One region of the Pseudoduganella dura genome, then DNA from elsewhere that is predicted to be linked to it. Evidence: predicted binding sites of a transcription regulator. Region 1 holds the regulator's gene; each other region holds the start of a gene.
The links. Region 1 encodes sigma-54, which starts transcription at its own class of promoters, with help from an activator protein. Its sites were predicted from a motif close to TGGCANGNAANCTGCTTT; they were not measured.
Positions count from the first base shown of each region.

Region 1 (10,361 bases):
CGCTTACGCGGCAGCAAGCGCCACGCAGAAAGCCGCGATCGCCGCCGAGGCCGACAGCGGCACGCCGCGGGCGATCGAACTGCTGACGAAGGCCGCCGTGCGGGGCGACGTGACGGCCCAGCTGTGGCAGGCTGCGCGTTATGAAGCAGGCAAGGGCGTGCCCGTGGATCATGTCGCGGCGGCGGCCTGGTACGGCAGGGCTGCCGAGGCCGGCGACAGCACGGCCGCGGAAGCGCTGGCGCGCTTGCACGAGCAGGGGCTGGGCATATTGCCGGACCCTGCCGCGGCTGGTGTGGTGAACCGCTAGTTCGTTGATCACTTGGGACGTCCGAGACTCCATGCAGTGCTCGAGTCGCTGGCGTCCGACACCAGTGACTCGAACGCCAAACGCTCCAGGCTATTGATTTGCAAGTAAAAAACGGTACCCGAGGCGTATCCGGCTGGCGGTAATATGGCGTGCACCGCACGACAATACCGACCAACGCACGGAGAAACCATGCACCTCGCCCGCCTCGCCCGCACGTCCCTGTCCATCATCGCCGCGGCGCTGTGCGCCGCGCCCGCCCTTGCCGCCAACACGCCGGCCATCGCCAATTTCGACACATGCGACAAGCCCGTGTGGCCGAAGGAGGCCCTGCGGCAGGAGCAGCAGGGCAAGGTCACGCTGGCGTTCATGATCAGCGAGGGCGGCGCGGTGACGGATTCGAAGATCGTCAAGTCGAGCGGCTTTCCGCTGCTGGACATGGCGGCCCGCGACGGCATCATGAAGTGCCGCTTCGTGCCGGCCACGCGGGACGGCAAGCCGCAGGCGGCGTGGATGAACTTGCAGTACGTATGGACGCTGCAAAAGAAGGCGGCAGACCCGGCGGCGGCCGCGGCCGCGTTCGAAACCGACCGCGAAGCGGCCGAAGGCGGCGATGCGGCCGCCGCGTTGCGGGTGGCCAAGCATTATATGACCGCGGCGAACGGCGCGCACGACCCGGAGAAGGGGGCCTGGTGGCTGCGCAAGGCGGCCGACGGCGGCGACGTCCAGGCGATGGAACTGCTGGCGTCGATGCTGTTCCAGGGCCGCGGCATCGCGCAGGACAAGGTGGAGGGGGCGCGCTGGATCGCGCAGGCCGCGGAGCGCGGCGTCGCGAACGCCCAGGCGATCTATGGCATGTTGCTGCTGCGCGGCGACGGTGTCACGAAGAACGAGGCGCTTGGCGAAGAATGGCTGCTCAAGGCCGCGCAGCAGGACCATCCGCCGGCACAGGCGCAACTGGCTTCGCTGCAGCTGCGGCGCGGCACCGTGGATGCCGGCACGATCGCACTGCTGGAGCGCGCGGCCGAGCGTGGCGAACCGGCGGCCCGTGTCATGCTGGGACGCTGCTACGAGCGGGGCACCGGCGTGCCGCAGGACGGGGCAAAAGCCTTCGCCCTGTATGCCCGGGCGGCGGCCGGCGGCAACGGCGACGCGAAGCGCGCGCTGGCGAACCTGTACGACCAGGGAGTCGGCCTGTCGGAAGATCGGCTGGCTGCCCGGACGATCCTCGGGCGCACCGGCACGGAGCCGGCCGGGAATGCGGTCGCTAAACCCGCGGCTGCAACGCAATGACGGCCATGCCGCCCAGCGCCAGGGCGGCGCCCAGCGCATCCCAGCGCGTGAGCGCGATGCCGTCCACGAAGCGCAGCCACAGCAGCGCCACGGCGATGTACATGCCCCCGTACGCCGCATAAGTGCGGCCGGCGGCGGCCGGGTGCAGCGTCAGCAGCCAGGCGAACAGGGCCAGGGAAGCGGCCGCCGGCATCAGCAGCCACGCGGGCCGGCCGCCTTTCAGCACCAGCCACGGCAGGTAGCAGCCGGCGATTTCGGCCAGCGCCGTGACGGCGAACAGCAAGGCAATCCTCAACATCTCCATGGCAGCCGCCGTCAGCCCAGCAACTGGTGCTCGGCGCGCGCCACCGCCTGCGCGTTGCCGCGCAGGACGACCACGTCGCCCGCTTCCAGTACCGTGCCCGGCGCGCCCTCGAGCCGCCCCTTGCCGCGCCGGATCGCCATCACCTCGGCGCCCTCGACATCGAGCTCGCCCACGGTGCGGCCCACGCAGTTCGATGCCTCCGTGAGCGTCACCGTGTGCAGCCGCGTCGCTTCGGTGTCGTCGCCCACATCGCTGATGCCGTGGAAGTAGCCGCGCAGCGACGCATAGCGCTCCTCGCGCGCGGCCTGCACGCGGTGCACCACTTTACGAAGCGGCACGCCCAGCATCACCAGCGCGTGCGAGGCCAGCATCAGGCTGCCCTCCATCAGTTCCGGCACCACTTCGGCGGCGCCGGCCGCCTTCAGGCGATCGAGGTCGGAGTCGTCGTGGCTGCGCACGATCACCGGCAGCGTGGGCGCCATCTCGTGCACCAGGTGCAGCACCTTCAGCGCCGACGGCGTGCTCGCATACGTGATCACCAGGGCGCTGGCGCGGTAGATGCCGGCGGCCACCAGGCTCTCGCGGCGCGCCGCGTCGCCATACGACACGCTGGCGCCTGCCAGGCGGGCTTCCTGCACGCGGGTCGGATCGAGATCGAGCGCGTGGTAGTCGATGCCTTCCTCCTGCAGCAGCGTGGCCAGGCTCTGGCCGCTGCGGCCGAAGCCGGCCACGATCACGTGCTTCTGGGTGGACATGGTGCGCGCCGCGAGCTTGGTCAGGTTCAGCGACTGCATCATCCATTCGTTGCTGGAGAATTTCAGCACCAGCTTGTCGGAATGCTCGATCAGGAACGGCGCCACCAGCATCGACAGCACCATCGAGGCCAGCACCACCTGGATCACGAACGGGTCGACGAGCTCCATGCCGCCGGCCACGTTCAGCAGCACGAAGCCGAATTCGCCGGCCTGCGCCAGCGCCAGGCCAGTGCGCATCGACACGCCGTCCGACGAGCCGAACAGCTTGGCCAGCCCGGCGATCAGCGCGAACTTCAGCGCCACCGGGAGCACCAGGAGCAGCAGCACGAGCCACCAGTTTTCCAGCACCACGCGCACGTTGAGCAGCATGCCGATGGTGATGAAGAACAGGCCCAGCAGCACATCGCGGAACGGCTTGATGTCCTCTTCCACCTGGTGCTTGTATTCGGTCTCGGAGATCAGCATGCCGGCCACGAAGGCGCCCAGCGCCAGCGACAGGCCGGCGCGCTCGGTGATCCAGGCCGCGCCCAGCGTCACCAGCAGCAGGTTCAGCATGAACAGCTCCTGCGAGCGCCGCTTGACCACCACCGTGAACCAGCCGCGCATCAGCTTCTGGCCGAAGAACAGCAGCACCACCAGCACCACCACCGCCTTCAGCGCGGCCCAGCCCAGCGTGACGAGCAGGTTGTCGGGGTTTTTCGCCAGCGCCGGGATCAGGATCAGCAGAGGCACCACGGCGATATCCTGGAACAGCAGGATGCCGATGATCTTGCGGCCATGTTCCGATTCCAGCTCCAGCCGCTCGGTGAGCATCTTGACGACGATCGCCGTCGACGACATGGCCAGCGCGCCGCCCAGCGCGAACGCGGCCTGCCACGAGATGTGGATCGACGGCGGCAGGGCGCGGGCCATCAGCCAGCCGAAGGCCAGGGTGGCCACGATCGTCAGCCCCACCTGGGCCATGCCCAGGCCGAACACGTCGCTGCGCATCGACTTGAGCTTGGGAAGCGAAAATTCGAGGCCGATCGAGAACATCAGGAAGACCACGCCGAATTCGGCCAGCGCATGGGTGGCGTGGCTGTCGTCGGCCAGGCCCAGCGCGTTCGGGCCGATCAGGATGCCGACGGCCAGGTAGCCGAGCATCGGCGGCAGGTGCAGCATGCGGAAGGCCACCACGCCCAGCACGGCGCTGCCCAGCAGCAGGAGGGTCAGTTCGAGAGGGGAAAACATGCCAATGAAGGGAAATATCCGTGAACGGTGCGCTGGGCTGGCCGCCCCGGTGCGCGGGCAGGGGGCCGGTTGGTTCGCCGGTTATTCCATGTTTGTAACATCTGGCAAGTTTTTTGCTTTCCCAATTCGGCTATACTTTCGGCATGAGTGTAACCCATGAAAAAACAATGCTGAAAGCTTTTGATGCAACAACCGCAAGCCGTGCGCTGGTGCTGGCGCGCGAAGCCCTGCAGATCGAAGCGGATGCGCTGATCGCTTTGCATTCTCGTCTGGAAACGGATGAAAGCGTAGGGAAAGCCGTCACGCTGCTGCTGAACTGCAAGGGCCGCGTTGTCGTGTCCGGCATCGGCAAATCCGGCCACATCGCCCGCAAGATCGCCGCCACGCTGGCGTCCACCGGCACCCCGGCGCTGTTCGTGCATCCGGCCGAAGCGGCGCACGGCGACCTGGGCATGGTCACGCCGGACGACGCGTTCATCGCGATTTCGTATTCGGGCGAAAGTACCGAACTGATGGCGATCCTGCCGGTGGTCAAGCGGATGGGCGGCGCGGTGATCTCGATGACCGGCAAGCCGGAATCGAGCCTGGCGAAACTGGCGGACGTGCACCTGGATGTTTCCGTGGCCAAGGAAGCCTGCCCGATGAACCTGGCGCCGACCGCCTCCACGACCGTGACGCTGGCGCTGGGCGACGCGATCGCCGTGGCGCTGCTGGACCTGCGCGGTTTCAGGGAAGAGGATTTCGCCCGCTCGCACCCGGGCGGCGCGCTGGGCCGCCGCCTGCTGACGCACGTGCGCGACATCATGCGCCAGGGCGATGCGATCCCCGCGGTGGCGACGGATACCCGGCTGCCGGATGCACTGATGCAGATCACGCAAAAAGGCATGGGCATGACCGCCGTGGTCGATGCACAATACCGCCCGGTGGGCGTGTTCACGGACGGCGACCTGCGCCGGATGATCGACAAGGTGCAGGACTTCGGCAAGGTCGTCATCGGCGACGCGATGCATCCCAACCCGCGCACGATCGGGCCGGACAACCTGGCCGTCGACGCCGTCGCCATCATGGAAGAGCACCGCATTAACCAGATGCTGGTGGTCGACGACAGCGGCACGCTGGTCGGCGCGCTGCACATCCACGACCTGACCCGCGCAAAGGTGATCTGATGAAATCCACGGTGATCGACGCGGCCCTCCTGGCCCGCGCCGCGAAAATCAAGCTGTTCATCTTCGACGTCGACGGCGTGCTGACGGACGGCTCCCTGCATTACGGCGCCGAAGGCGAGGCGTTCAAGACCTTCAACGTGCAGGACGGCCTGGGCATCAAGCTGCTGCAGGAAGCCGGCGTGCTGACGGCCATCATCAGCGCGCGCCGCTCGCCGCAGGTGACGGCCCGCGCGAAGGACCTGACGATCGATTTCGTGCACCAGGGCGGGCACGACAAGCTCACGCCGTTCAAGGCGCTGCTGGCCCAGCAGAACCTCACCGAGGAGCAGGTGGCCTTCATCGGCGACGACGTGGTCGACATCCCGATCCTGACGCGCGTGGGCCTCGCGCTGGCGGTGCCGAACGGCCGGCCGGAAGTGCTGGCGCGCGTGCATCACGTGACGAAGAATCCGGGCGGCCATGGCGCCGTGCGCGAAGCGTGCGAACTCGTGCTGCGCGCGCAGGGCAGCTACGACCGCGTGTTGGCCCAGTTCCTGATCTGACATGCGGGGTTGACATCAAATGGGAGAAGCCATGCGCAACCAGCGAACCGCACACCGTTACCGCCTGTCGATCGGCATGCTGCTCGCGCTGTTCGGCGCCCTCGGCTCGTTCTGGCTGGTCGAGCTGATGAACCGTACCGGCGAGGCCATGGAGGCCGGCATCAAGGTCGACGAACCGGATTACATCGTGGAACACTTCTCGTTCGTGCGCATGACGAAGACCGGGCAACCCAGCTACATCATTTCGGGTGATAAACTGACCCACCGCCCGTCCGACGATTCGTCGGACATCGTCAAGCCCGTGGTGCGCAGCATTGCCGGCGACAAGCCGCCGATGGATATCCACGCCGAGCAGGCCCGCGTTGACCAGGACAACACGCGGGTGACGTTGACGAAGAACGTGAAGATCGACCGGGCCGCATCGCCCGCCGCGCGCGACATGCACCTGGCCACCGAGAAGCTGACGATTTACCCGGACGAAGACCGCATGGAAACCGACTTGCCGGTGCGGATGGAAAGCGGCGGTGCCACCGCCACCGGCATCGGCATGAAAGCCAACAATGCGACGCGCCAGCTGACGCTGGGGCAGGGCACCATCGTGTATCCGCCCCGTCCGAGGCAATAGGTCAAACAGAATTCGCAGATAGGAATCGAAATGAAGAAACTCATGCTGTCGGCGCTATTGCCGGTGCTGCTCCTGGGAGCGGCGGGCATTGCATCCGCCGAGAAGGCCGATTCGTACAAGCCCACCGAAATCAACTACGGCCGCCTCGATGCGGACGATGTGAAACAGGTGTACACCTTCACCGGCGACGTGACGCTGACCCGCGGCACGCTGCGGATGAAGGCCGACAAGGCGGTGGTCACCTACACGCCGGACGGCTACCAGCTGGCCACGCTGACCGGCGGTGGCAAGAAGGTGGCATTCCGCCAGAAGCGCGACGGCGAAGGCGACCAGTGGATGGAAGGCGAGGCCGACCGCATCGAGTACGATGAAAAGGCCGAACTGGTGAAGATGTATTCGAAGGCGAAGATCCGCCGGCTCGAAGGCAAGAAGCCGAGCGACGAGGTCGAAGGCGAGTTCATCTCGTACGACAGCCGCCGCGAGTTCTTCAGCGTGCGCAACACGAGCACCGGGGCCGACAAGCCGGGCGCCGGCCGCGGCACGATGGTGATCCAGCCGAAACGCACGGAACCACCCGCGGGCACGCCCGCCAACGCGCCCGCCGGTGCGCCCGCTGGTGCACCCGCAGTTGCCCCATCCTCCACCCAACCGCCGGCCGCGCCGGCAGCGGGGCAATGATGGCGCAGGCGGTGGAAGGCTGCGAAAGCACGCTGCTCGTGCGCGGGCTGCAAAAGAGCTACGGCAAGCGCCAGGTGGTGCATGACGTGTCGCTGCAGGTGGCATGCGGCGAGGTGGTGGGGCTGCTGGGCCCGAACGGCGCCGGCAAGACCACGTCGTTCTATATGATCGTGGGGCTGGTCGCGTCGGATGCCGGCACGATCGACCTCGACGGTACCGATATTTCCAGCCTGCCGATCCACAAGCGCGCCACCCTCGGCCTGTCGTACCTGCCGCAGGAGGCGTCGGTGTTCCGCAAGCTGACGGTGGAGGAAAACATCCGCGCCGTGCTGGAGATCCAGAAGGTCGACGGCAAGGGGCTCGGCAAGGCGGAGATCGACGAGCGCCTGAACGCGCTGCTGGCCGACCTGCAGATCGAGAAGCTGCGCGAGAACACGGCGCTGTCGCTGTCCGGCGGCGAACGCCGCCGCGTGGAAATCGCGCGCGCGCTGGCCACCAACCCCCGCTTCGTGCTGCTCGACGAGCCGTTCGCCGGCGTCGATCCGATCGCCGTGATCGAAATCCAGCGCATCGTGCGTTTCCTGAAAGGGCGCGGCATCGGTGTGTTGATCACGGATCATAACGTGCGCGAAACGCTGGGCATCTGCGACCGGGCGTATATCATCAATCAGGGCAGCGTACTGGCCTCCGGCCGACCCGACGACATCATTGCGGACGAGTCGGTACGCCGCGTGTATCTGGGTGAACATTTCCGTATGTGATCAGCCATGAAACAGTCTCTGCAACTCCGCACCTCCCAGCACCTCGCGCTGACACCGCAGCTGCAGCAGTCGATCCGCCTGCTGCAACTGTCCACGCTGGAGCTGCACCAGGAACTGGAGCAGCTGCTGACCGATAACCCGCTGCTCGAGAGGCTCGACGATCCGCTCGACCGCTCGGTGCGCCTGCTCGGCGATGGCGCCATCAACAATGCGCAGCCCAACGGCGAAGCGCCGCCGGAAGGGCCGCCGGCACAGGATGCGCCGGCGGCGGCCGAACCCGAGCCGTTCGAAGGCGGCGACGGCGAAGGCCTCGATGCCGGCGCCGGCGATACCGACTGGAGCAATGCCGGCAGCGGCAAGGGCCCGGACGACGACGATTCCCGCCCCCAGCTCGAAGCGAGCCACCGCAGCCTGCGCGAGCACCTGATGGAACAGATGCGCGTGACCGTGCTGGAGCCGCGCGACCGTGGGCTGGTCGAGCTGATCATCGATGCGCTCGACGACAACGGCTACCTCGAGGAAGGGCTGGAAGAGATCCATGCCCGCCTGCCCGAGGAACTGGAAATCGAGGCCGACGAGCTGCGCACCGCGCTGAAGCTGCTGCAGAGCTTCGACCCGGCCGGGATCGGCGCGCGCAACGCCTCCGAATGCCTGGCGCTGCAGATCCGGCGCATGTCGGGCGTGCCGCTGGTCACGCGGCGGATGGCGCTGTGCATCGTCGAGAAACACCTGCAGTGGTTCGCGCAGCGCGATTTCAACAAGCTGAAGAAGGCGCTCGACTGCGACGACGAAGACCTGCGCGAAGCGCAGGCCGTGATCCGCCAGTGCAACCCGCATCCGGGCGCCGCGTTCGCGGCCGACGTGTCAGACTACGTGGTACCGGATGTCGTCGTGAAACGGGGACGCAACGGCTGGATCGTCACGCTGAACAACGACGTGATGCCCCGCCTGCGCGTCAACGCGCTGTATGCCAGCCTGCTCAAGCAGGGCAAGGGCGAAACGCAGATGAATGCCCAGCTGCAGGAAGCCAAGTGGCTGATCAAGAACATGCGCCAGCGCTTCGACACGATCCTCCGGGTGGCCCAGGCCATTGTCGAGCGGCAGAAGAACTTTTTCTCGCATGGCGCGGTGGCAATGAGGCCCCTTGTGTTGCGTGAAATTGCTGATACACTGGGCCTGCACGAGAGCACTATCTCTCGGGTAACAACTCAAAAATATATGCTGACCCCGCACGGCATGTTTGAGTTGAAGTATTTTTTTGGCAGCCATGTCGCAACCGAAGCTGGTGGGGAAGCTTCCTCGACTGCGATACGGGCGCTGATCGTGCAATTCACAGGAGCCGAAGACCCGAAGAACCCTTTATCCGACAGTAAGATTGCGGACATGCTGGGTGAACAAGGCATGGTGATTGCGCGACGCACTGTTGCCAAATATCGCGAAGCATTGAAAATTCCCCCAGTCAGCCTCCGCAAGTCCTTGTAGAAATCCTGGTTGTGCTCGGGTTCCTCTACGCCTCCATGTCTTGTCAATGGAGACCGCATGAACCTGCAATATTTTCTTTAGGAGTGTGTGTATGAATCTGACCATCAGTGGACACCATATCGACGTAACCCCTGCCATTCGCGAGTATGTGCAGAGCAAGCTGGAACGCGTTAGACGTCATTTCGATCAATTGATCGATGTAAGTGTGATCCTGAGTGTAGATAATCTCACCGAGAAGGAAAAAAGGCAGAAGGCGGAAATCAACCTGCGCATGTCGGGCAAGACCGTGTTCGTGGAAAGTGTCGCGCACGACCTGTATGCGGCGATCGACACGCTGATCGACAAGCTGGACCGCCAGGTCATGAAGCACAAGGATAAAGTGCAGAACCACAATCATGAAACGATCAAGCACCTGAGCGAGAACGAGAGCGCAGGCGAGAGCGAGATTCCCGCGCCGGCTGCATAACGACCGCCGCAGGTACCGTGCAACAGAAGGGCGCTTGCAATGCGCCCTTTGTTATATCCGCATCATGTGTCCCATTTACATTCGGGGCAAAGCTTTCCGCCACATGGTTCGCATCCATGGCTAGAATGGGGCCATAACGACAACGATACGAGACACCATGACCGACCACGTCCATGCCAAGGTGGGTAACGACACCGGCTTCATTACCCTCGACCGGCCCAAGGCCATGAACGCGCTGTCGCTCGACATGATTCGGGCGATTACCGGCACCCTGCTGGACTGGCGCGACAATGACGACATTTCCGCCGTGGTCATCCGCAGCACCACCGAGAAGGCGCTGTGCGCGGGCGGCGACATCCGCTTCTTCCACGCGGCCGGTCGCGCCACGCCGCAGGGCGGCAGCGCGCAGATCGAGGATTTCTTCACCGAGGAATATGCGCTGAACTACCTCGTGCACTGCTTTCCGAAACCCTACGTGGCCGTGATGGACGGCGTGGTGATGGGCGGCGGCATGGGCATCGCCCAGGGCGGCCCGCAATGCGGCGTGCGGGTGGTGACGGACCGCACGCGGCTGGCCATGCCGGAGGTGAATATCGGCCTGTTTCCCGATGTGGGCGGCAGCTACTTCCTGTCCCGCGCGCCCGGCAAGCTGGGCGTGTACCTGGCACTGACGGCGCTGGCGATCGACGCGCCCGATGCCCTGTATTGCGGCCTGGCCGACCACTACGTGCCGGCCTCCGAATTGCCGCAGCTGG
Region 1 covers NZ_WNWM01000002.1:2,528,918-2,539,278, reverse strand. The annotation lists gene GJV26_RS11155 (TonB family protein) at 1-307, shown strand, start outside; gene GJV26_RS11150 (TonB family protein) at 497-1,597, shown strand; gene GJV26_RS11145 (YnfA family protein) at 1,572-1,901, opposite strand; gene GJV26_RS11140 (monovalent cation:proton antiporter family protein) at 1,913-3,886, opposite strand; gene GJV26_RS11135 (KpsF/GutQ family sugar-phosphate isomerase) at 4,054-5,052, shown strand; gene GJV26_RS11130 (KdsC family phosphatase) at 5,052-5,594, shown strand; gene lptC (LPS export ABC transporter periplasmic protein LptC) at 5,626-6,219, shown strand; gene lptA (lipopolysaccharide transport periplasmic protein LptA) at 6,250-6,897, shown strand; gene lptB (LPS export ABC transporter ATP-binding protein) at 6,894-7,658, shown strand; gene GJV26_RS11110 (RNA polymerase factor sigma-54) at 7,665-9,140, shown strand; gene hpf (ribosome hibernation-promoting factor, HPF/YfiA family) at 9,232-9,606, shown strand; gene GJV26_RS11100 (enoyl-CoA hydratase/isomerase family protein) at 9,764-10,361, shown strand, end outside.

Region 2 (10,361 bases), 3.9 Mb from region 1:
CCTGGGCGGACGACCTGCGTGAACGGCGCCTGCCGGTGATGCGCTTCGCCCCCCCGCCGGTGCTCGAGCAATGGCGCTGGCGGCGCCTGAACAAGATCCGCGCGCTGTTCGGGAGCGTGCGCGCGTTGCGCCGGTTCCGGGCGGACCTGGTACACGTGGCGTTCTGCTGGAATACCTACGGCGCCACCGCATTGTGGCTTGCAGGCCGCTGCGGGCTGCCGGCGGTCATCAGCGTCCATAATACGTTTCCGCCGTGCGAGTTCGGGCGCTGGCACCACCCGCTGCTGCGTGAAGCGTTCGCGGCGGTGCGCGGCATCTACGGTGCCACGGAGTCGGCGTTGCAGCACTTCCTAGTCCTGTACCGGCCGTACCTGCGGCAGGATATCCGCCTTGCCGTGATCCCGAACTGTGTCGACACCACGCGTTTCCGTCCGTCCGCCGCGCTGCGCGCAGCGGCCCGCCAGCAGTGGGGAATACCGGCCGGTGCACTGGTGATTGGCGCCGTTGCGCGTCTGTCGCCGCAAAAACGTCCGGAGGCGCTGGTGGCGCTGCTACACGACCTGCGCGCCGATTTTCCGGCACTGTACCTGGTGCTGGCCGGCACCGGTCCCCTGGAAGAGGAAGTGCGCAGACTGGCCGTGACGCTCGGCGTGGAGCGGTTCGTGATCTTTACCGGTTACCAGGAACGCGTCGAGGAGATCATGCCGGCCCTGGACATCCACCTGCTTCTCAGCCGGCGGGAAGGCTTCGGCATTGCCACCATCGAGGCACTGGCATGCGGCGTCCCGGCTGTGGCCAGCGCCGTGCCGGGCAATACCGATGTCCTTTCCGGCTGCGCCGGCGGCGTGCTCGTGCCGCTCGACGACGCTGCTGCGGTATCGCGGACGGTCGCCGGCCTGCTTGCCGATCCGGACCGGCGTGCGCGCATGGGCGAAGAAGGCAGGGCGGATGCGGTCCGCCGTTTCAGTACGATAAAAGTCCAGGCGCTGGTGCACGAATTCTATGACGGGCTGCTCTAGCATGGTCTCTGCGCGACGCTCGCTGCTCGTGTCTTTTGGCGAACGCTATACCCTGCTGCTGATCGGTGTCGCCGGCACGATGGTCATCGCGCGGATGCTGCCGCCCGCCGAGATCGGCATCTTCTCGGTCGGGGCCGTGCTGGTCGGGCTGGCGCAGGTATTGCGCGATTTCGGTGTCGGCCAATATGTTGTCGCCTTGAAGTCGCTGACGCCCGAGCAGTTGCGCGCCGCGCTCGGCGTGGCGGTGGCTTCCGCATGGACGCTCGCGGTGCTGGTCGCGTTGCTCAGCGGCGTGATGGCTGACTTCTACGATCAGCCGCGCCTGCGGGATGTCATGCGCCTGCTTGCCATTAACTTCCTGCTGGTGCCGTTCACCGCGCTGACCCTGTCCTATCTGCGCCGGCAGCTGCGGGTGTCGGCGATTTACACGATCAACACGACACACAGCATCGTCCAGCTGGTCAGCACCATCTGGCTGGCCGCGCAGGGCTACGGCTGCCTCAGCCTCGCCTGGGGCACCGTCGCCGCGGCCGTCGCGGCGCTGCTGGTCAGCCTGCCATTACGCCCGGCCGAGTTGCCGTGGCTGCCGCGCCTGCGCGGCGCGCGCGCAGTGCTCAGCTTCGGGTTCTACGCCACCGGCGGCAATATCGTCGACGAAGCCGGCGTTGCCGCCCCCGACCTGATCATCGGCAAACTGCTCGATGCCGAAGCGGTCGCGACGTTCGGAAAGGCGCAGGCCTTGCTGAACCTGTTCAGCCAGGCCGTTACCAGCGCCGTGTCGCCGGTCATCCTGCCCATGTTTGCCGGACAGGCCCGCGACGGACGCGACCTCCGTGCCAGTTACCTGTTGACGGTCAGCTGCATGACCGCCGTCGCCTGGCCGTTCTTCGCACTGCTGGGCACATTGGCACTGCCCGTCGTCAACTTTGTGTATGGCGAGCAATGGGACGCTGCCGCGCCGTTGATCAGGATCATGTGTTGCTCGTCCGCGCTGTATAGCATGTTCATCATGGCTCGGTATTTGTTCATCGCAACAGGGCAGGTACGCGAGCAGGCCCGGCTCGACACATTTACCGTCATGTTCCGGGTCCTGCTGTTGTTACCCGCAGCCCTGGTCGGGCTCCAATGGGTCGCTATGGCAGTGGTGGGTGGTGCGCTGTTCCGTTGCTGGCTGACGTGGCGTTACCTGTCTAGGCTTGCGGCGATCGATGCCAGGGGGCTCCTTCGCGCCGTAAGCCGGAGCGCCGCACTGACCGCGCTGACGGCGCTGGCACCGGCCGGTGCGCTGGTAATGATGCAATCCGGCCTGGCGCAACTGGTGGTGGCATCCGTGTGTGCCATACCTCTGTGGTTCGCGGGCGTGATGGTGTTCCAGCATCCGCTTGCCGAAGAACTGGAACTGGTGTGGCGCAAGGTCCGGCGTCGTGATGCAGTCTGAAAAGGAGTGGTATACATGCGCGTAGGCATATTGTCATACCCGATGCTGTTCCAGCGTGACGGCGGTCTGCAAGTCCAGGTGCGTGAAACCATTGCAGCCTTGAACCGGCTTGGTGCCGACACATCGCATCCGCTGCAGGCACAACTCGTCGATCCGAACCGTGAGCGCCTCGATGCATTCGACCTGATTCATGTTTTTTCTGCCATCAACGGCAATTTCCGGCTGGTGGAGGCTGCCAGCGAGATGGGTGTCCCCGTCGTGCTGTCGCCGCTGCTTTCGCCAGGCTGGGACCGGGCATCCGGTTTCCGGGCCCGCGTGGCGGACCGCCTGACCGGCAGGCTGACGGGCTGGCATGTGCAGACCAGTTATGCGCAGACAAAGCGCGCGTTGCAGCTGGCCAAGCTCGTCATTGCTCTCGGCGAAGCGGAACGCGCAGCGATCATCTCGGGCTTTCTCGTGAATCCGGCAAAAATCCGCGTATTCCCGAACGGCATAAACCAGCAATTCTTCACGGCACGACCTGAGCTGTTTCGACAAAGTACCGGTATCACCGGGCCGTTCGTGCTGATGGTCGGCTCGATCAACCCGTACAAGAACCAGCTCGGCCTTGTGCAGGCTCTCGCCGACATGAACCTCCCGGTTGTGCTGATCGGGCGCGTGGCCCGGCAGGACCAGGTCTACCTCGATACGGTGCTGCGCTCGCCGTGGGTGCGGTGGCTGGGTGCGCTGGATCATGGCGATCCGCTCCTTGCCAGCGCATACAGCGCGGCATCGGTCGTGGCGCTGCCGAGCCATGGTGAAGTGTTCCCCCTGGCGGTGCTTGAATCCCTGGCGGCGGGAACCCCGGTGGTTATGACGGATGAGAATGCGCTCGACCTGCAGGAAAGCGCGTTCGCGCTGCGCAAGGCGCGCTGGCATGACGCCACCGCTCAGCGCGCGGCGATCCGCGATTTCATCGACAGGCCGCCGGCACGCGACGCGGTGCGGGGGCTGGTCGAACAGTACACATGGCAGCGCGTTGCAGCCGAAATCGCCAACTGCTATGTCGAGCTCGCAGCCGGCCGGCCGGCCGATGAGAAATGCGGCACGGCATCGAGAGATGAGGACGTTATTTCCGCGTCCCCGGCCGCGGAGCCCGAGCGTAGCCTGTCCTGATGGCGGTATCGCGCCACATGTTGCGCAGCGTTCATCGGGTCCAGGTTGAATCCGATGAACGGAACATTCTGCCATCGCTCTCGGACCAACCGCGACATTCGAACGCAGCAGCGTCCCCGGCAGTCGTCTACCGCGGTCGTCCACCGCGGTCGTACACGGCAGTCATCCACGACACTCAGGCCTGTGAGAGCTGCTCGGCTCCGTTGGCAGTGCACGGCGCAGTGAAGCCGCGCCTTCGGTCGCACTGCCCATGTCTTGCAATGCGTGCTGTACGGAGTGCAACGAATGCGTACGCGCGCTGCGGGCAATGATGGAGGAGAGTCGAAATTGGCATGACCGGAATGCTTCGCCGCAGCGCAAGCAGTGCTGCAGCTCAGGCGCGCGGTCGGTAGCGCAGGACGGCGCAGCCTTTTTCGCACGGCAGCAGGCGCTGCTCGATTTCAGGATATTCGTCCGCCCAGCGGCGCAGTATTTGCTGCTCGTCCGGCCGGTACGCGTCGTCGAGGAACACCGCCGCGCCAGGAGAAAGACAGCCGAACAATGCGGGGCCGGCGGGGTAACGGGCGAGCGAACGTGTCGCCTGGGGTGGCCCGTCGATGACCAGCATGTCGATCTCGGCGTCGCGCGGCAGGCGGTTCGTTGCATACCAGGGCCAGATGGCGCCGCCGAACTCCTGGGCGGTCAGCGGCGCGTCGATGACTTCGGCCCACGCAGACAAACCATGCCTGTCCAGCTGCCGGCGTGTTTCGCGCGCATAGGCCGCATCGTGCGCCAGACTATATACCTTGCCGCCGCCATTGATTTGCATGCAGCGTGCCAGCACCAGCGTGGAGGTGCCGCTGCTGCACTCGACCACGACGCCGGGCCTGTCGGCCAGCGCATGCCGCGTCAGTTCCAGCAGGAAGTCCGGCGATGCGGCCCAGCCACGCGTATCGGGCAGGCTGCGCGACAGTCCCAGATCCGTGTACAGCCCCTGCAACGCTTCCAGTTGACGGAACAGGCCGGCGCTCTCGCGGTGCGACTGGTCGCGCACATCGTGGAGCATCAGGTGGATCAGGCGCACCTTGTGCAGCGTATAGGCACAGAGCAGCAACGTTGCGGCGATGAAAAGCAGAGAGGTCAATGGGAACATGTTCAGCCCTGGTCGTAATAGCCATACGGGTCGTTGCCGGAAAACGGCTGGGTCTTGTTGTAGATGAGATTGACATTGCGGCAGGCTTCGATTTGTCGAAGCGCTTCGCGCACCGAGCTGTGGGTGGTGCGTTCGGCCTCCACCACCATGACGACCTGTCCCATCTGCGCGGCCAGAACGCCCGCCTCCGATGTGAGCAGCAACGGCGGCGAGTCGAAAATCACGATGCGGTCGGGATAGCGGTTGGCGATGTCGTCCAGCAGCCGCGACATGCTGCGGCTGGCCAGCAGCTCGGTCGCATGCTTGTTGCGCCGGCCGGCCGGGAGCAGGCTGAGCGCTGGCACGTTGGTTCTCAGGATGACGTCCGAAAGATCGAGTTCTTCATCCAGCAGCACGTCCATCAGACCGGGACGCGCTTCGAGACCCAGCACGTTGAGCAGCGCCGGCCGCGCGACATCGGCATCGACCAGCAGCACCGTCGTGTCGCGCTCCATTGCCATGCTCATCGCGAGGTTGATGGCGCAAAATGTCTTGCCTTCCCCGGGCAGCGCGCTCGTGACGATGATCAGGTTGCCATGGTGGATCGGTGCCTCGATGCCACGCGCGCTGCGCAGCAACGGGCGCTTGATGATGCGGAAGTCCTCTGCGACGCCGCTGCGGCCGCCATCGTGCGTGATCATGCCCAGCTGCTGCAGGCGCGGCAGATTGATGTCCGCGAACCGGGCATCGGGATTGACGAGGAGCGGTTCCAGGCGCGGGCCAGTGGTATCGGGGATCATCGTCGTCTCCTGCTAGGACTGAAGTATTGAAAGGGCCATCACGCCGCCGTAGGATACGAACAGGCATGCAACGCCGGCGCCGAATCCCATGTGGGCCCGGCGCCGTTTCTTGCGTTCCGGGTCCGTCCAGTTCATCGCGACGGCACCCAGCACGCGCAGGCCCGTTGCCTCGCGCAATTCGGCGGGGCTCAGGTAGGTGGGACGTACCTGACTGATCAGCAACGCCACGGCGGCGCCGGCAAGCACGGCCACACCGAACACGACGCTATACAGCAGTTTTCTGTTCGGCCCGGTGGGACGCAATGGCACCGTGGGCGGGTCGATGATCTTGAAGCTCAACATGTCGGTGGTAGTGCTGAGGTCGCCAGACAGCTTGGCCGCTTCGCGCCGCTCGATCAGCTTCTCGTAATTGTCCTTGTTGATCAGGTAGTCCCGGTTCAACTGCGCCAGTTGCGATTCCACTTCCGGCACGGCCTTGCTTTGCTCGACCAGCGTTTCATGCCGCTGTTCCATCTCTGCCACCCGGGCGCGGATCGATGCCACGCGCGCATCCGCTTCGGCAAGTGCGACCTTCAGTTGCTGCAGCATCGGACTGTAACCCTTGCCTGGGTCCGACGGCGCGGCGCGTGTCTTGGCCTCCTGCACCTTTTTTTCTTCAAGCAGCGCGATCAGGCGCCGCGTGGAAATGATGTCGGGGTGGGCCTCGGTATACTGCAGCAGCAGTGCGTCGAGCGACTTGGTCAAGGCCGAGATGCGGCCGTCGATCTCGGGATTGTCGATCGATGCAGGGGCGAGCTCGGCGCCGAGGATCGGTTCGTCGCCCTGGATCTGCCCGTTGATGGCGTTGCGGGCCTGTTCCGCTTCGACGAGTTCGAGCTTCGCGTTGTTCAGCGCGTCCGTCGACATCAGCAATTGCGATCCATAATCGAGTCCTTGCCGGGGCAACAGGGTATTGTTCTTCAGCTTGAATTCCTTGACCGAGTTTTCCGCGGCCAGCAATTTGTCTTCGTAGGCACGGATCTGGTCGTCGATGAATTGCACGGCCTTGTCCGATTCGCCCTTCTTGCCCTTGAAGCCCCCTTCGACGAAGATCGTGAGCAGCGATTGCACCACATCGCGCACCAGGCGCGGATCGCTGTTGCTGTAGCTGATCGTGTAGATGTCGTAGGTGCTGGTGCCGCCGATGCGGATCTTCTGCATGAGATCATCGACCTGCTTTTCATGCTCGCGCGGCGTGGTGGCCTTGACATCCAGGTCCACCATGCGCATGACGCGTTCGACGTTTGGCCGGCTGAGAAGGGTGCGGCTCATGATCGCCACCTGCTGTGTGACATTCGGCATCGACGTCATGCCCGACAGCAGTGGCTTCAGGATGCTCTGCGTATCGACGAATACGCGGGCGGTCGTCTGGTAATCGTCCGGCAGCAGGTACACCTTGATCCAGCCGCCAGTCGCCACGAGCCAGGCGACGAGTATTGCGCACCAGCGATACTTCCAGATTCCCTTCAACCCGGATTGCAGCTGGGCGATGATTTCTTCCATATTCGGTTTCTCCGCGTGAACCTGGTCCGATCGATTGACCTTGTCCGATCGAGTATATGGCTGGGGCAGGGCTTGTCGGACCGAAACTGATGAGCACTTGCGTGCTGTCAAAAAAAAGGCGTACCGTCACAGCAACCGACGGTACGCCCGGTGGGTCGAAGGATCAGATCAGGTCAGGATTTGCGACGGCGGCTGACCAGCGACATGCTGAGCAGGCCGGCTGCGAGGATGGCCAGCGTTGCCGGTTCCGGCACTTCTTCCTGCAGCGCGTCGGCAAACGATGCATGGGAGATCGTCAGCTGGTAGATCGTGCCGGCTTCCAGCAGGTCGCTGGTTGCCGTCAGGAAGCCTGCGAAGTTGTAGGGATCCTCACCTGGCAGGACATGGGTACGGCTGCGCAGCGAATCGCCGTTGATCTCGTCCGGCGAATACGACAGGACGTTTTCGCCGGTTTCCAGATCGATAATGTTGATGCTCCAGGACAGGCGGGCGGAGGCTACCGAATCGGCCCCGGCGGTGAGCGGCACGTGCGCGATGGTGTATGCCTCGGCATCGAATTCGACGGTGATCGAATCTGCCGAGCCCAGGGAGAACTCGAACGACGTCACCGTGCCCGTGTTGGCGGTACCCGATGCGGTATTCGGGCTCGTGCCGACCGAGGCGGTAGCCCGGGTTGCAGCGTTCGCGCCCCCTGGTTCCAGCGCCGAGCCGAGCAGTTCGGTGTCGCCGTAACCGAATGTCGTCAGGACGGCGGGCGGCGACACTGCCAGCGGATCGAAGCGCGGCGTCAGGGGGGTATTCGGTGCCGGGAGCGGGCAGGTGCCGACGCAGATCGCGCCGGCCGTGTTGCTCTGCAGGGGCGGCAGGCTGGAGACAAATGCCGTTGCCAGGCGCGAGTTGTTGATTTCCAGCGTGGAGAAATCGGCCGGCGTGTACTGCGTGCCCCCGGAATTCAGGAAGCGCAGGTTGTTAATCTCCAGAATCGCATCCGCAAAAGCATGTGCCTGGGCGCTGCCGGCGGCGCCGAACGCGAGCGTTACGGCGGTGGCCGTGATCAGAAAACCTTTCCTGATGATGTTCATGGCTTGCTACTCCTCGATAAGTGGTTACGGCCAGGGGGTCTGTGCCGACAAGCCACTACTCAGCAGCATTCGTGCCACTTGCCATTAGATACGCAGAATCAAGACCTTACAAAAACGCGGCGCGGAGCATTTCCCGAATTGCAAAAAAGTCCGACGCTTTGTGGAACTCGCTGCCCCTACAGCAGTCTGATGTGCATAGATCTTCAAGACCACAGGAGCAGACGTGCAATACGACGACACCATCATATCCTTCGAAGCCGCCGCAAAACTGCGTGACCTCGTCATCCGGGAGCAGGAAGCCGGCAAGGCTCACACCCATCCGATCGACATGCAGCTTTTCCATATCCGGATGGCCAGCACCGCTGGCCGGCGTGAGGCGGCAAATTTGCTGTTGCGCAAGATGTATGGCTGGCGGGGCTACGATGTCGACGCGGAGACCGAACATGCGCCGAACCGGATCACGCTGTATGCGGAAACGGCCGGCGTCACGGTCGGCACGATGTCGCTGTGTCTGGACGACCCTGAAATCGGCCTGCCCGCCGACGAGAATTTTCGCGACAAGCTCGACGAACTGCGCACCGCCGGGCGCCTGCTGTGCGAACCATCCCGGCTCGCCATCGACAAGGACGTGACGAAACGCGTGTTCGCATCGCTGATCCATATCTCGTATATTTACGCCCACAATATCCACCACTACTCCGACTATGTGATCGAGGTCAATCCGCGCCATGTGATGTTCTACAAGCGGATGCTGGGCTTCCGCGACTTTGGCGGCGAGCGGCAGTGCACCCGCGTCGGTGCCCCGGCCGTGTTGCTGCGCCTCGAACTCGAATACATGGGAGAACAGATCCGCACGTTCGCGGGCCAGATGGAGCAGGCGCCGGGCGAGCGGTCCTTTTACCCGTATTTCTTCCCGCTGGAAGACGAGCCCGGCATCACGACACGCCTGAAGCAGGGGCGCGACTGATGGCCGCTGCCGGAGAAGCGCTGGCGGCATGGCGCCGCCTGCTGGGCGAGGATCGCGTGCTGGTCGATGCCCCCACGCTGGACCGCTATGCCGCCAGCACGTCGTCCTGGAGCACGCGGCCGCTCGCGATCCTGCGGCCGGTCAGCACCGACGAAGTGGCGCAGGTGGTGCGAACGGCCACCGAGCACCGGGTCCCGCTGTATCCGATCAGTGCCGGCCGCAACTGGGGGTATGGCGACGCCTGCGCGCTCGCCGACGGCCATGCGATCGTCGACCTGTCGCGGATGAATCGCATCCTGGAGGTCGATGCCACCCTTGCGTACGTGGTGATCGAGCCCGGCGTGACGCAGCAGCAGCTGTCCCGTTACCTGCTGGAGCACGACCTGCCGCTGTGGATGGACTGCACCGGCGCCGGACCGGACACGAGCCTGATGGGCAACATCCTGGAGCGCGGCTTCGGCCACTCGCCCTATGGCAACCGCTTCCAGAACGTGGCCGGCATGGAGCTGGTGCTGGCCGACGGCGATGTCGTGCACACCGGCTTCGGTCACTATCCTTCCTCGGTCAACCGCCGCGTCTATCCCTACGGCGTGGGACCCTACGTCGACGGGCTGTTCACCCAGTCGAACATGGGCATCGTCACGAGCCTGGGCCTGTGGCTGATGCCGAAGACCGAAGCACTGAACCATTTCCTGTGCATGGTCCAGGAACATCAGGACATTGCCCCCATCATCGACGCGCTGCGTCCGCTGCGGCTCGACGGCACCTTGCGCAGCATCCTCCACATCGGCAACGACCTGCGCGTGATCTCCGGCGGCACGACGTTTCCGCGCGAGCTGGCCGGTGGCCAGGTGCCGCTGCCGGAGGCGGTGCGCCAGCAATTGCGGGCCGCCGCGGGCGTGGGCGCGTGGACGGTTTCCGGCGCCCTGTACGGCAGCAACGACCAGGTCGCGGCCGCCCGGCGCGCGGTGCGCCGGGCGCTGGCGCCGACCCGGGCCAGGGTCCAGTTCCTCGACGAGCGCAAGCTCAACCTGGCGGACACCGCGGCGCGCCTGCTGAAGGGTACCGGCATGGGCAGGCGCCTGGCGGCCAAGGTGGCGCTGGGGCGTTCCCTGTTCGAGATGAACCGCGGCATTCCGAACGGCCGCTTCCTGGCCGGCGCCTACTGGCGCAGGCGCGGCGGCCTGCCGGCGGATTTTCCCGCCAATGCCAACCCGGCGCTGGACCGCTGCGGCATGTTGTGGGTA
Region 2 covers NZ_WNWM01000002.1:6,458,282-6,468,642, forward strand. The annotation lists gene GJV26_RS27895 (glycosyltransferase) at 1-1,019, shown strand, start outside; gene GJV26_RS27900 (oligosaccharide flippase family protein) at 1,021-2,457, shown strand; gene GJV26_RS27905 (glycosyltransferase) at 2,473-3,612, shown strand; gene GJV26_RS27910 (class I SAM-dependent methyltransferase) at 3,986-4,744, opposite strand; gene GJV26_RS27915 (XrtA-associated tyrosine autokinase) at 4,747-5,523, opposite strand; gene GJV26_RS27920 (XrtA system polysaccharide chain length determinant) at 5,536-7,065, opposite strand; gene GJV26_RS27925 (EDSAP-1 family PEP-CTERM protein) at 7,239-8,147, opposite strand; gene GJV26_RS27930 (N-acyl amino acid synthase FeeM domain-containing protein) at 8,371-9,114, shown strand; gene GJV26_RS27935 (FAD-binding oxidoreductase) at 9,114-10,361, shown strand, end outside.
Region 2: GJV26_RS27925 (EDSAP-1 family PEP-CTERM protein) is a predicted target of sigma-54. The motif match lies at 8,207-8,224, and genes of this name have one in related genera.

Region 3 (10,361 bases), 1.7 Mb from region 1:
GCGCTTCAGTTCGCGCGCCAGGCGCCAGCGTTCGCGCAGCTGCAGCGCGCCGTGGCGGAACGTGGTCTGGATGACGTCGTCGACCTCCCGCATCTGGCGCCACACGGGCGCCACCGGCGGCGGTGCCAGCACGTCGATCGGGCGGCCGGGATGCATGGCGCGCAGCCGCTGCAGCAGCGGCTGCGCCATCACGGCGTCGCCGATCCAGTTGGGCGAGATGATCAGGATCCGCGGCAAACTCGAAGGCATCACTGCTTTCCTTCCCTGGCGTTCAGGCACAGGCCCATCAGCACGAACAGCATCAGCGCATAGAACATCGCGCTGCGCGTGGAATAGAAAATGACTTCCGTCAGCCCGAAACTGAAGTAGCTCAGCACGAGCAGCAGCCCCGCCAGCGCCGCGGACACCAGCCCCGGCGGCGCCGATCGATGCGAGTGCAGCATGCGCAGGAAGAACGCGAACGGCAGCAGGAGCGTGCCGAACCAGCATAACAGGCCCGGTATGCCGCCATACACGAGCATCTGCAGCGCGTCGTTATGGAAATGTTCGGCCTCGAGCACGAATGGCTGCAGCGTGCCCGCTGCGACCAGTTCGCCCAGCTCGGCCTTGACCTGTTCCTGGCCGGTGGGCATCCACGGATGGCGCGCGGCCAGCATCATGGCGCCCTTCCACAACTCGAGCCGCACACCCACGTTCGTGAAGGCGCTGCCGCCCGTGTAATAGGCCTGCACATCGCCCACGCCCTGCCCCAGCCGTTCGCTGACGCCCGTCTGCGGCACGAAATAGGCACCGATCATCAGCACCGCCACCAGCACGGCCGCGGCCTTGGCGAACCTGCCGCGCAGGAAGTGGCCGTATTTCAGGAACAGCAGCGCCGAGAAAATGATCGCCACCCAGCCGCCGCGCGTGCCGGTGGCCACCATGCCGACGAGGCCGGCAACCACGCCCAGCGCCGGCCAGAGCCGCTGCCGGCCGCGGAAATCGAGCACCGCCGCCAGGCACATCAGGCCCATGCACAGTACGATATCGCCGAACGTGATGGCGTTCATCAATCCGCCCGGGCGATCGATGCCCAGCACCCAGCGCTGGTAGCCGGCCACGCAGGCGCCGGCCACGGCGCCGCCGATCAGGCCCCACCACAGCGCCTTGCGGGCGGGCCGCAAGGCCAGCACCACGATCAGCGCGGTGATGGCAAACAGCATGCGGCTGGGCTTTTCCCAATTGCGCATGCTGATGCCTTCGTGCAGCAGCACGGTAACACCTGCTAACAGGAAGGCAAGCACGAAGGCTGTCAAAACGCCGCGGATATCGTTAAGATGGCGCCGGAACTCCGGCAGCCCGCGCCTGTGGCACCAGATCGCCGCCAGCAGGAAGCAAAAGCTGCACAGGCCAACGCCGGCGTTGGTGATCAGGGTCAGGAAGGGCAGGAGGAAGACCAGGCAGTTGACTGCAAAAGCGGTGATACCGGTTACATCGGGGTGCCTGGCTAAAGTTTTATTCATCAATGTTCTTGTTGGGCGCGCCGACTACATGCAACCAGCGTCAAAAATTTCTGTCATTGTCACGACCTATAACCGCCCGGACGCGCTGACGGCCGTGATCGAAGCCTGCTTTGCGCAGGATGACCCGCATTTCGAAATCATTATCGCTGATGACGGCTCCACGGACAACACACGGGACTGCGTGGAAGCCCTGCGCGCCCGTTCGCCGGTGCCGCTGCGGCACGTGTGGCAGCCCGACGAAGGCTTTCGCGCCGCGCGCGTGCGCAACCTGGGCACGCTGGCCGCCAGCGGCGACTACATCGTTTTCCTGGACGGCGACTGCATCCCGGCAAGAAACTTTGTTTCGCAGCACCGCAAGCTGGCACGGCGCGGCTTCCTCGTGTCCGGCAGCCGCGTGCTGGTGTCGGAGCAATACACCAACACCCTGCTCGCTTCCCGTATCGACCTGCAGCGCCTCGGCGCCATCGAGCGGCTGCGCCTGCGCCTGGGCGGCCACTTCAACAAGTTCCTGCAGACGGTGCTGATATTGCCGGACCTGGGGCGCGAGCGGCGCAAGTTCACCTGGCGCCGCATCAAGAGTTGCAACCTCGCCGTCTGGCGCGGCGATCTCGATCGCGTGAACGGCTTCGACGAAAGCTTTACCGGCTGGGGCCACGAGGATTCGGACCTGGTGGTACGGCTGTTCAACGCCGGCGTGCTGCGCAAGGATGGCGCATTCGCCACCGAGGTCTATCACCTGTGGCACCGCGAGAACCAGCGCGACCAGGCGACCTCGAACCGGAAAGTGGTGCTGCAACGCGCCACGGACGGCACCACCCAGGCCGCGGCGGGCCTGAAGGAGCTGGCAAAACGGATGGCCAGATCGGGCGGATAAGGCGCCATCGCGGTTGGGGCCGGAGGCGAGGCGACGCCCCGGCATCCGGAACTACCGGTCGTCCGGGCGCGGAGTACAATCGGTCGGAAAACGGCGGCATGTGCGGTACCGAACTGATCTTGCACGCGGGTACTGCCAAGCTGGCCACTGAACAACCACAAGGAGGAACCGCAATGCGCCTGGACATCTACCGACGACCTGAACACGATGGCATCTTTTCCTATCTGGCTGTGCCGGAAGGAAAGCCAATTCCGCAAGAGGCGATCAATACCGACTGGGAGCCGGACGCCAAGGCGCTGGAAGTCGACGACGAAGCCGATACCCTGCCGGACTTCCACATCGAACACCTGTCCGAGCAGCTCGGCACCAAGGGCTATGCGATCACCAGCCTGAAAGACATGTAAGACATGTAAGCACATGTAAGCACGTCGTGCACCGGCGGCATCCCCCGCCTGCGCCCGTGCTGTGCTGTGCTGGCGCAACAGCCGGCCATGGCCGCGGAAAGATCGCGGGGTTATCCTTGTATAATTGGTAACTCCTCTTTGTCAAACTCACCGCGACAGGGCCTGCCGTGATCCACTTCTTCCCCACCTATACCAAGGACGGCACGCGTTCGCCGTTCGCCCTCGGTCTGAAGGAACTCGGCGTCGACTACCGGCTGTTCGCGGACGACGTGCGCTTCCGCTACCACTCGCGCCTGAAACTGCTGTTCGTCGGCTGGCCGAAGCTGGCCTGGTTCGCGCTGCGTGCCGGCATCCGCTCGCTGGTCACCAGCCGCACGCATCCCGAAGCGGTGGTGCTGGGTTCGGATATCGAGGTGCTGATCTTCGCGCCGCTGCGCGCCCTGTTCTCGCGCCGCACGCAGATCGTGCTGCTGGGCTTCATCCTCACGCCGCGCAGGCATCCACTGCTGAACCGCCTGCGGCTGATGTACTTCCGCTTCGTGATGTCGTTCGTCGACAAGGTGATCTGCCACTCGAAAAAGGAACGCGAGCGTTACAGCGAGCTGTTCGCGAACGGCCGCACCGAGGTGTTCTACATCCCGCACGGCACGCACATCCACGGCCGCGAGGAATTGCCGGAAGCGTCGAACTCGCCGTATATCCTGACGGCCGGCCGCTCCGGCCGCGATTACGCCACGCTGTTCGAGGCGGTGACCGGGCTGCCGATCGACCTGCACGTGGTGTGCGACAACGACAAGCCGCTGGCCGGGCTGGCGATCCCGCCCAATGTCAAGGTCTTGCGCAACTGCTACGACGGCGACTATGTCGAACAGTTGAAGAACGCCCGCTTCGTGGTGGTGCCGCTGGGCGTGGCCGACATCTCGGCCGGCCAGATGGTGCTGCTGCAGGCGATGGCCTTCAACAAGGCCACCGTGATCACGCGCACGCTGACGGTCGAGGATTATGTCAGCGACGGCAACGAGGCGGTGCTGGTGCCGCAGGGCGACGCCGCCGCGATGCGCGCCGCCATCGCGCGGCTGCTGGACGACGCCCCCTACACGGCGCAGATGGCCCACCGCGCGCTCGATGCGTTCGACAACCGGTTCGACATGAAGGCGTTCGTGCGGAACCTGGTGGCGGCGGTGCGCGCGCCGCGCGGCATCTAAAAATAGGGACGGACCCTGTTTTTCAGGAAATTTCCTGAAAAACAGGGTCCGTCCCCAATTTCAATCGGTCCCAATTTTATTTCCCAGAAAACAGGGTCTGTCCCTGTTTTTCTGGCTTTTGGTTTTTAGTACTCCACCGCCACTTCCTTCGCCCCCAGCACCTGCTCCAGCGCCAGCGTGAGTTCGTCCGATGGCGCCACGCGCCAGTCGTCGCCCAGCTGCATCGTGCAGTCGATGCCTTGCGGCTTGATCCGCATCTGCACCGGCAGGCCGTAGTCGTCGCGGTGCGGGGCCAGCACTTCCTGCAGCTTGGCGGGCGGCACGGCGCCCGGCAGCAGCCAGCCCATCTGCCGGCCGAACTGCAGGCGGGCCGAAACGATGTCGTACACCTTCTCGGCCGAGATGCGCAGGCCGCCGGTGAAGCGGTCTTCCGACACCTTGCCGGTCACGGCCAGGAATTCGTCTTCCTTGAACGCCTTCTTGTTGGCCTCGAAGATCTCGTTGTAGACGGTGACTTCGACCACGGCGCTCTTGTCGTCCAGGGTGACGATGAGGATCTTGCCGCGCTGCGTCATCTGCGTGCGGATGCCGGTGATCACGCCGCACATCATGCGCGGTTCGCGCGACGGCTCCAGTTCGGACAGCTTGGTGCGCGCAAAACGCCGCGCCTCGCCCGCATACGAGTCGAACATGTGGCCCGACAAATAAAAGCCCAGCGCGATCTTTTCCTCGGCCAGCTTCTGGCGGTCGGTCCACGCGGTGGCCTGCACATACTCCGGTGGCGCGACCAGGTCGCTGTCGTCGCCGCCGAACAGGCTCACCTGGTTGGCCGCCTTCAGTTCCTGCTCGGCGCACTCCATCGCGAAGGCGACCGAGGCGAACAGCACCGAACGGTCAACCCCGAAACAGTCGAACGCGCCGGCGCGGATCAGCGCCTCGATCGTGCGGCGGTTGATCTGGCGCTTGTCCACGCGCTTGCAGAAGTCGAACAGGCTGACGAACGGGCCATCGGCCTCGCGCGCGGCGATGATCGCCTCGATCGCGTTCTGGCCGGCGCCCTTCACGCCCCCAGGCCGTAGCGGATATTGGTCACCTTCTTGCCGGTGACCGACGGCGCCGGGCCGTCCGGGCGGAAGCGGTAGGCCGACAGGTTGATGTCCGGCGGCAGGATCTTCAGGCCGCACACCTCGATCGAATCCTCGACCAGGATCTTGACCTTTTCCGTGTCGTCCATCGTCAGCGACATGTTGGCCGCCATGAACGCGGCCGTGTGGTGCTGCTTCAGGTACGCGGTATGGTAGGACAGCAGCGCGTAGGCGGCGGCGTGCGACTTGTTGAAGCCGTAGCCCGCGAACTTTTCCATCAGGTCGAAGATCTCGTCGGCCTTCTCGGTGGTCAGCCCGCGCTCGCCGGCACCCTTGCGGAAGATCTCGCGGTGCTCGGCCATCTCCTCGGCCTTCTTCTTGCCCATCGCGCGGCGCAGCATATCGGCGCCGCCCAGCGAGTAGCCGCCGATGATCTGCGCCATCTGCATCACCTGCTCCTGGTAGACCATGATGCCGTAGGTCTCGGACAGGATGCCCTCGGTGCGCGGGTCCGGGTAATCGAACTTTTCGCCGTGCTTGCGCTTGCAGAAGTCGGGGATCAGGTCCATCGGGCCCGGGCGGTACAGTGCCACCAGCGCGATGATGTCCTCGAAGCGGTCGGGGCGCGCATCCTTCAGCATGCCCTGCATGCCGCGCGACTCCAGCTGGAACACGGCCACGGTCTTGGCCTTGGTCAGCAGGTCGTACGAGCCGCGGTCGTCCAGCGGCAGCGAGGCCAGGTCGAAATCCTTCATCGCCGGATCGAGTTCGCGGATGTAGTTCACCGCGCGGTCGAGGATCGTCAGCGTGGTCAGGCCCAGGAAGTCGAACTTCACGAGGCCCACGGCCTCCACGTCGTCCTTGTCGTACTGCGACACCACGCCGCCGTCGCCGCCCTGCGTGTACAGCGGGCAGAAATCGGTCAGCTTGCCCGGCGCGATCAGCACGCCACCGGCGTGCATGCCGATGTTGCGGGTGATGCCTTCCACCTGCTGGGCGAGGTCGAGCAGCTGGCGCACTTCTTCCTCGTTCTCGAGGCGCTCCTTGAGCAGCGGTTCCTCGTCGATCGCATCGGCGATCGTCACCGGCTTGCCCGGCTTGAACGGGATCAGCTTGGAAATGCCGTCGCAGAAGTTGTAGCCGAAATCGAGCACGCGGCCCACGTCGCGGATCGCGCCCTTCGCCGCCATCGTGCCGAACGTGGCGATCTGCGACACCGCCTCCTTGCCGTACAGCTCCTTCACGTGCTGGATCACGCGGTCGCGGCCTTCCTGGCAGAAGTCGATGTCGAAGTCGGGCATCGATACCCGTTCCGGGTTCAGGAAACGCTCGAACAGCAGGTTGTAGCGCAGCGGGTCCAGGTCGGTGATCAGGAGGCAGTAGGCGACCAGCGAACCCGCACCGGAACCCCGGCCCGGGCCGACGGGCACGCCGTTATCCTTGGCCCACTGGATGAACTCGGCCACGATCAGGAAGTAGCCCGGGAACTTCATGTTGATGATCGTATTGTTCTCGAACTCGAGCCGCTCCTCGTAGCGGGGCCGCTGCTTTTCGCGCTGCACCGGGTCCGGGTACAGGTGTTCGAGGCGTTTCTCCAGGCCCTTCTTCGTTTCGGCGACCAGGAATTCGTCAATCGTCATGCCCGGCGTGGGGAAGTTCGGCAGCTGCGGCTTGCCCAGCGTGAGCGTGACGTTGCAGCGCCTGGCGATTTCCACGGAGTTGGTCAGTGCGGCCGGCAGGTCTTCGAACAGGATCGCCATCTCTTCCTGCGTGAGGAAGCGCATCTGCTCGTTGAAGCGTTTCGGCCGTTTCGCGTTGGCGATCATCTCGCCTTCGGCGATACAGATGCGCGCCTCGTGCGCGATGTGCTCGGCCTGCGACATGAACTGCACCGGGTGCGTGGCCACCACCGGCAGGCGCAGCTTGGCCGCCAGCGCCACCGACTGGCGCACCTGCGCCTCCTGGTTGGGCTGGCCGGCGCGCTGGATCTCGATATAGAAGTGACCGGGGAAGATCGCCGACCACTTTTGCGCGTTCCGTTCGGCCAGTTCCAGGTTGCCGTTGTCGATCGCGCAGCCGATGTCGCCGAACTGCGCGCCGGACAGCACGATCAGGCCGTCGGCGCCGCTTTCGCCGGGCATCACGTCATACGTCTGGTCCTTCAGCGCCTGCAGCCATTCGGTGCGCAGCTCGGCGCGGCCCTTGTACTGGTTCGTCAGCCATGCCATCGACAGCAGCTCGCACAGCTGCAGGTAGCCCACGCGGTTCTTCGCCAGCAGCAACAGGCGGCACGGTTTTTCGCGGTTGTCGTCGTTGGTGATCCACACGTCGCAGCCGATCACGGGCTTGACGCCCTTGCCGCGCGCGGTCTTGTAGAACTTGACCATGCCGAACAGGTTCGACAGGTCGGTAATGGCCAGCGCACCCTGCTTGTCCTTTGCCGCGGCTTTCACCAGATCGTCGATACGCACCAGGCCGTCGACGATCGAGTATTCCGAGTGCACCCGCAGGTGGACGAAATCGGGGCCGGGTGGCGCTGCCGGTTCATCTGGCAAGATCACGGGAAGAGTGACGGGCTGGTAGACGGTACTGGTGCTCATGGGGCTCATGGAAATGGGGCAGCGGAAGGTGCCATTTTACAGGCCGGGCGGAAGTGGCGAAAGCCGGCGGGCACCGATGTGGCCTCCGCATGATTGCCAAAAATAGAATCGTAACGAAAGGACACCGGATCCGGTGCCCTTTACCGCCGCGAGGCCCGGGGCAGGCCGGGGGCAGCGGAGGCGGCCGTCAGAACGAGAAGCCGGCGGTATTGCGGCGCAGGTCGGCGTCGACCATCATCTGGCACAGCTCTTCGAGCGTGGTCTTCGGTTCCCAGCCCAGTTCCTTGCGTGCCTTCGACGCATCGCCGATCAGCAGTTCCACTTCGGCCGGACGGTAGAATTTCGGGCTGATGCGCACCAGCACCTTGCCGTTTTGCGCGTCATGGCCCGTTTCGCTTTCGCCGCTGCCCTGCCATTCGATCGCGATATCGACCGCCTTGAAAGCCATCGTCACGAAATCGCGCACGGTCTCGGTGCGGTTCGTTGCCAGCACATAGGTATCGGGCTGGTCGGCCTGCAGGATGCGCCACATGCCTTCCACGTATTCCTTGGCGAAGCCCCAGTCGCGCTTGGCGTCCAGGTTGCCCAGTTCCAGCACCTCGAGCTTGCCCAGCTTGATCTTGGCGACCGAATCGGTGATCTTGCGCGTCACGAATTCGCGGCCGCGCAGCGGGGATTCGTGGTTGAACAGGATGCCCGACGAGCCGAAGATGCCATAGGATTCGCGGTAGTTCACCGTCATCCAGTGGGCATACAGCTTGGCCACGCCATACGGGCTGCGCGGGTAGAACGGCGTGTCTTCCTTTTGCGGAATCGCCTGCACCTTGCCGAACATTTCCGACGTGGACGCCTGGTAGAAACGGATCTTCGGATCGACGATGCGGATCGCCTCGAGCAGGTTGACGGCGCCGATGCCGGTGATCTCGGCCGTGGTCACCGGCTGTTCGAACGACACGCCGACGAAGCTCTGCGCGGCCAGGTTGTAGACCTCGTGGAAGCGGCCATTCTGCAGCAGGCGGATCGACGACGACAGGTCGGTCAGGTCGTGCTCCACCAGGTGCAGGTTCGGGTGATCCTGGATGCCCAGTTCTTCGATGCGCCAGAAATTGACGGAACTGGTGCGGCGGAACGTGCCGGTGACTTCATAGCCCTTCTCGAGCAACAGCTGCGCCAGGTAAGCGCCATCCTGGCCGGAAATGCCCGTGACCAGGGCGCGTTTCGTATTTTGCATCGTCATTGAGTGTCTGGGAAATTTGACTGGAAAGCCAAATATTATATCGGACCCGCCTGCCCTCCAGATGACTTCTCGCTGTCGAGAAACTTTACACAGGATAGCCTCACACATGCGCTAGCTCAACCATACCCTTGATTTTTATCAAGATTCTTCACTGGCATTATGCTTGCTTAACTGTTGGTAACCAACCAACAGGAGCCACGATGCGACCCATAACGAAAAAAATCCTCATCACCGGCAGCTTCCTGCTGGGCCTGAATGCCACAGCCCACGCGAGCCCGATCCTGCTCGTCACGAACGGCGTGCTGATGGGTGCCCAAGGCGTCGAGTTCGGGGGCCGGCACTATGACGTTTCGTTCTCCGATACGCGTCCGACGGCGGGAAGCCTGGCGTTTCATGACCTCGCCGCGACCTGGGGTGCGATGGATGTCCTGGACCAGTTCGTGTTCCAGGGTGCTTACGACATGTCGCCAGGCTTGACGAACGGTTGCTCGAACCCGGTGAAATGCTTGGTCGTGACGGCATTCGACGTTAACCAGATCCTGGCGACCGGCGTAGCATTTACCAATACCTCGACCCGTTACCTCGACCCGATCATTCCTTATGCCGTGTTGGGCAATGCCGCCAACTCGGCCATCGTCACTTATGCCCATTGGGCGCTGCAGGAAGAACGCCAGGTTGTTCCAGAGCCGTCCACGCTGTGGCTGGCTGGCGCCGGCCTCGCTGCCCTGCTCGCGCGGCGCCGGCGTGATGGAAGCGGCGCTGCCCGGATGCATGCCTGATCCAGAAGCACCTTACCTGGCTGTTGCACAGGGACGGAAACTTCAATACCTGTCGAGAAATCTTACACTTCATTGAGCAGAATCAATGCCATCCTTAACTATGGCATTGATTTCCCTTAACATTTCCATTCTGGTACAATTCTTGCTCTTTATTCATTAACTGATGAGTTAATGAAGTATCACACTGGAGCCGCCGTGAAATCCACTTCCAAGAAACTCCTTGCGGCATGCGGCATGCTGCTGGGAATGCAACTGACCGCCCATGCCGGGCCGATCCTGCTCGTTACCAACGGTATCCTGACGGGTGCCACGGGTGTCGAATACGATGGCCAGCACTACGACGTGTCGTTCTCCGACACGCGTCCGGTGGAAGGTAACATGGCGTTCGATTCCCTGGCTGCCACTTTCGGCGCTTCCAGCGCCCTCGACCGGCTGGTCTTCCAGGGTATGCACGATGCCAATCCGGGCCTGACCAACGGCTGCACGAATCCCCTGCTGTGCTTCGTCGTCACGGCGTTTGAAGTCAACGGCGTATTCGCGAAAGGCGCCGCCTTTACCAATACGGCCAGCCCATATGCCGACCTGCTGCTTCCCTTCGCCGTGATCGGCGACGCGGCCAATTCCACGTTCATGACTTACGCGCACTGGTCGCTGCAGGAAGACGTGCGGCAAGCC
Region 3 covers NZ_WNWM01000002.1:4,256,988-4,267,348, reverse strand. The annotation lists gene waaF (lipopolysaccharide heptosyltransferase II) at 1-249, opposite strand, end outside; gene GJV26_RS18690 (O-antigen ligase family protein) at 249-1,502, opposite strand; gene GJV26_RS18685 (glycosyltransferase family 2 protein) at 1,531-2,376, shown strand; gene GJV26_RS18680 (DUF6139 family protein) at 2,550-2,780, shown strand; gene GJV26_RS30270 (glycosyltransferase) at 2,948-3,985, shown strand; partial or broken gene dnaE (DNA polymerase III subunit alpha) at 4,111-7,670, opposite strand; gene gmd (GDP-mannose 4,6-dehydratase) at 7,858-8,901, opposite strand; gene GJV26_RS18660 (PEP-CTERM sorting domain-containing protein) at 9,108-9,686, shown strand; gene GJV26_RS18655 (PEP-CTERM sorting domain-containing protein) at 9,882-10,361, shown strand, end outside.
Region 3: GJV26_RS18660 (PEP-CTERM sorting domain-containing protein) is a predicted target of sigma-54. The motif match lies at 9,060-9,077, and genes of this name have one in related genera.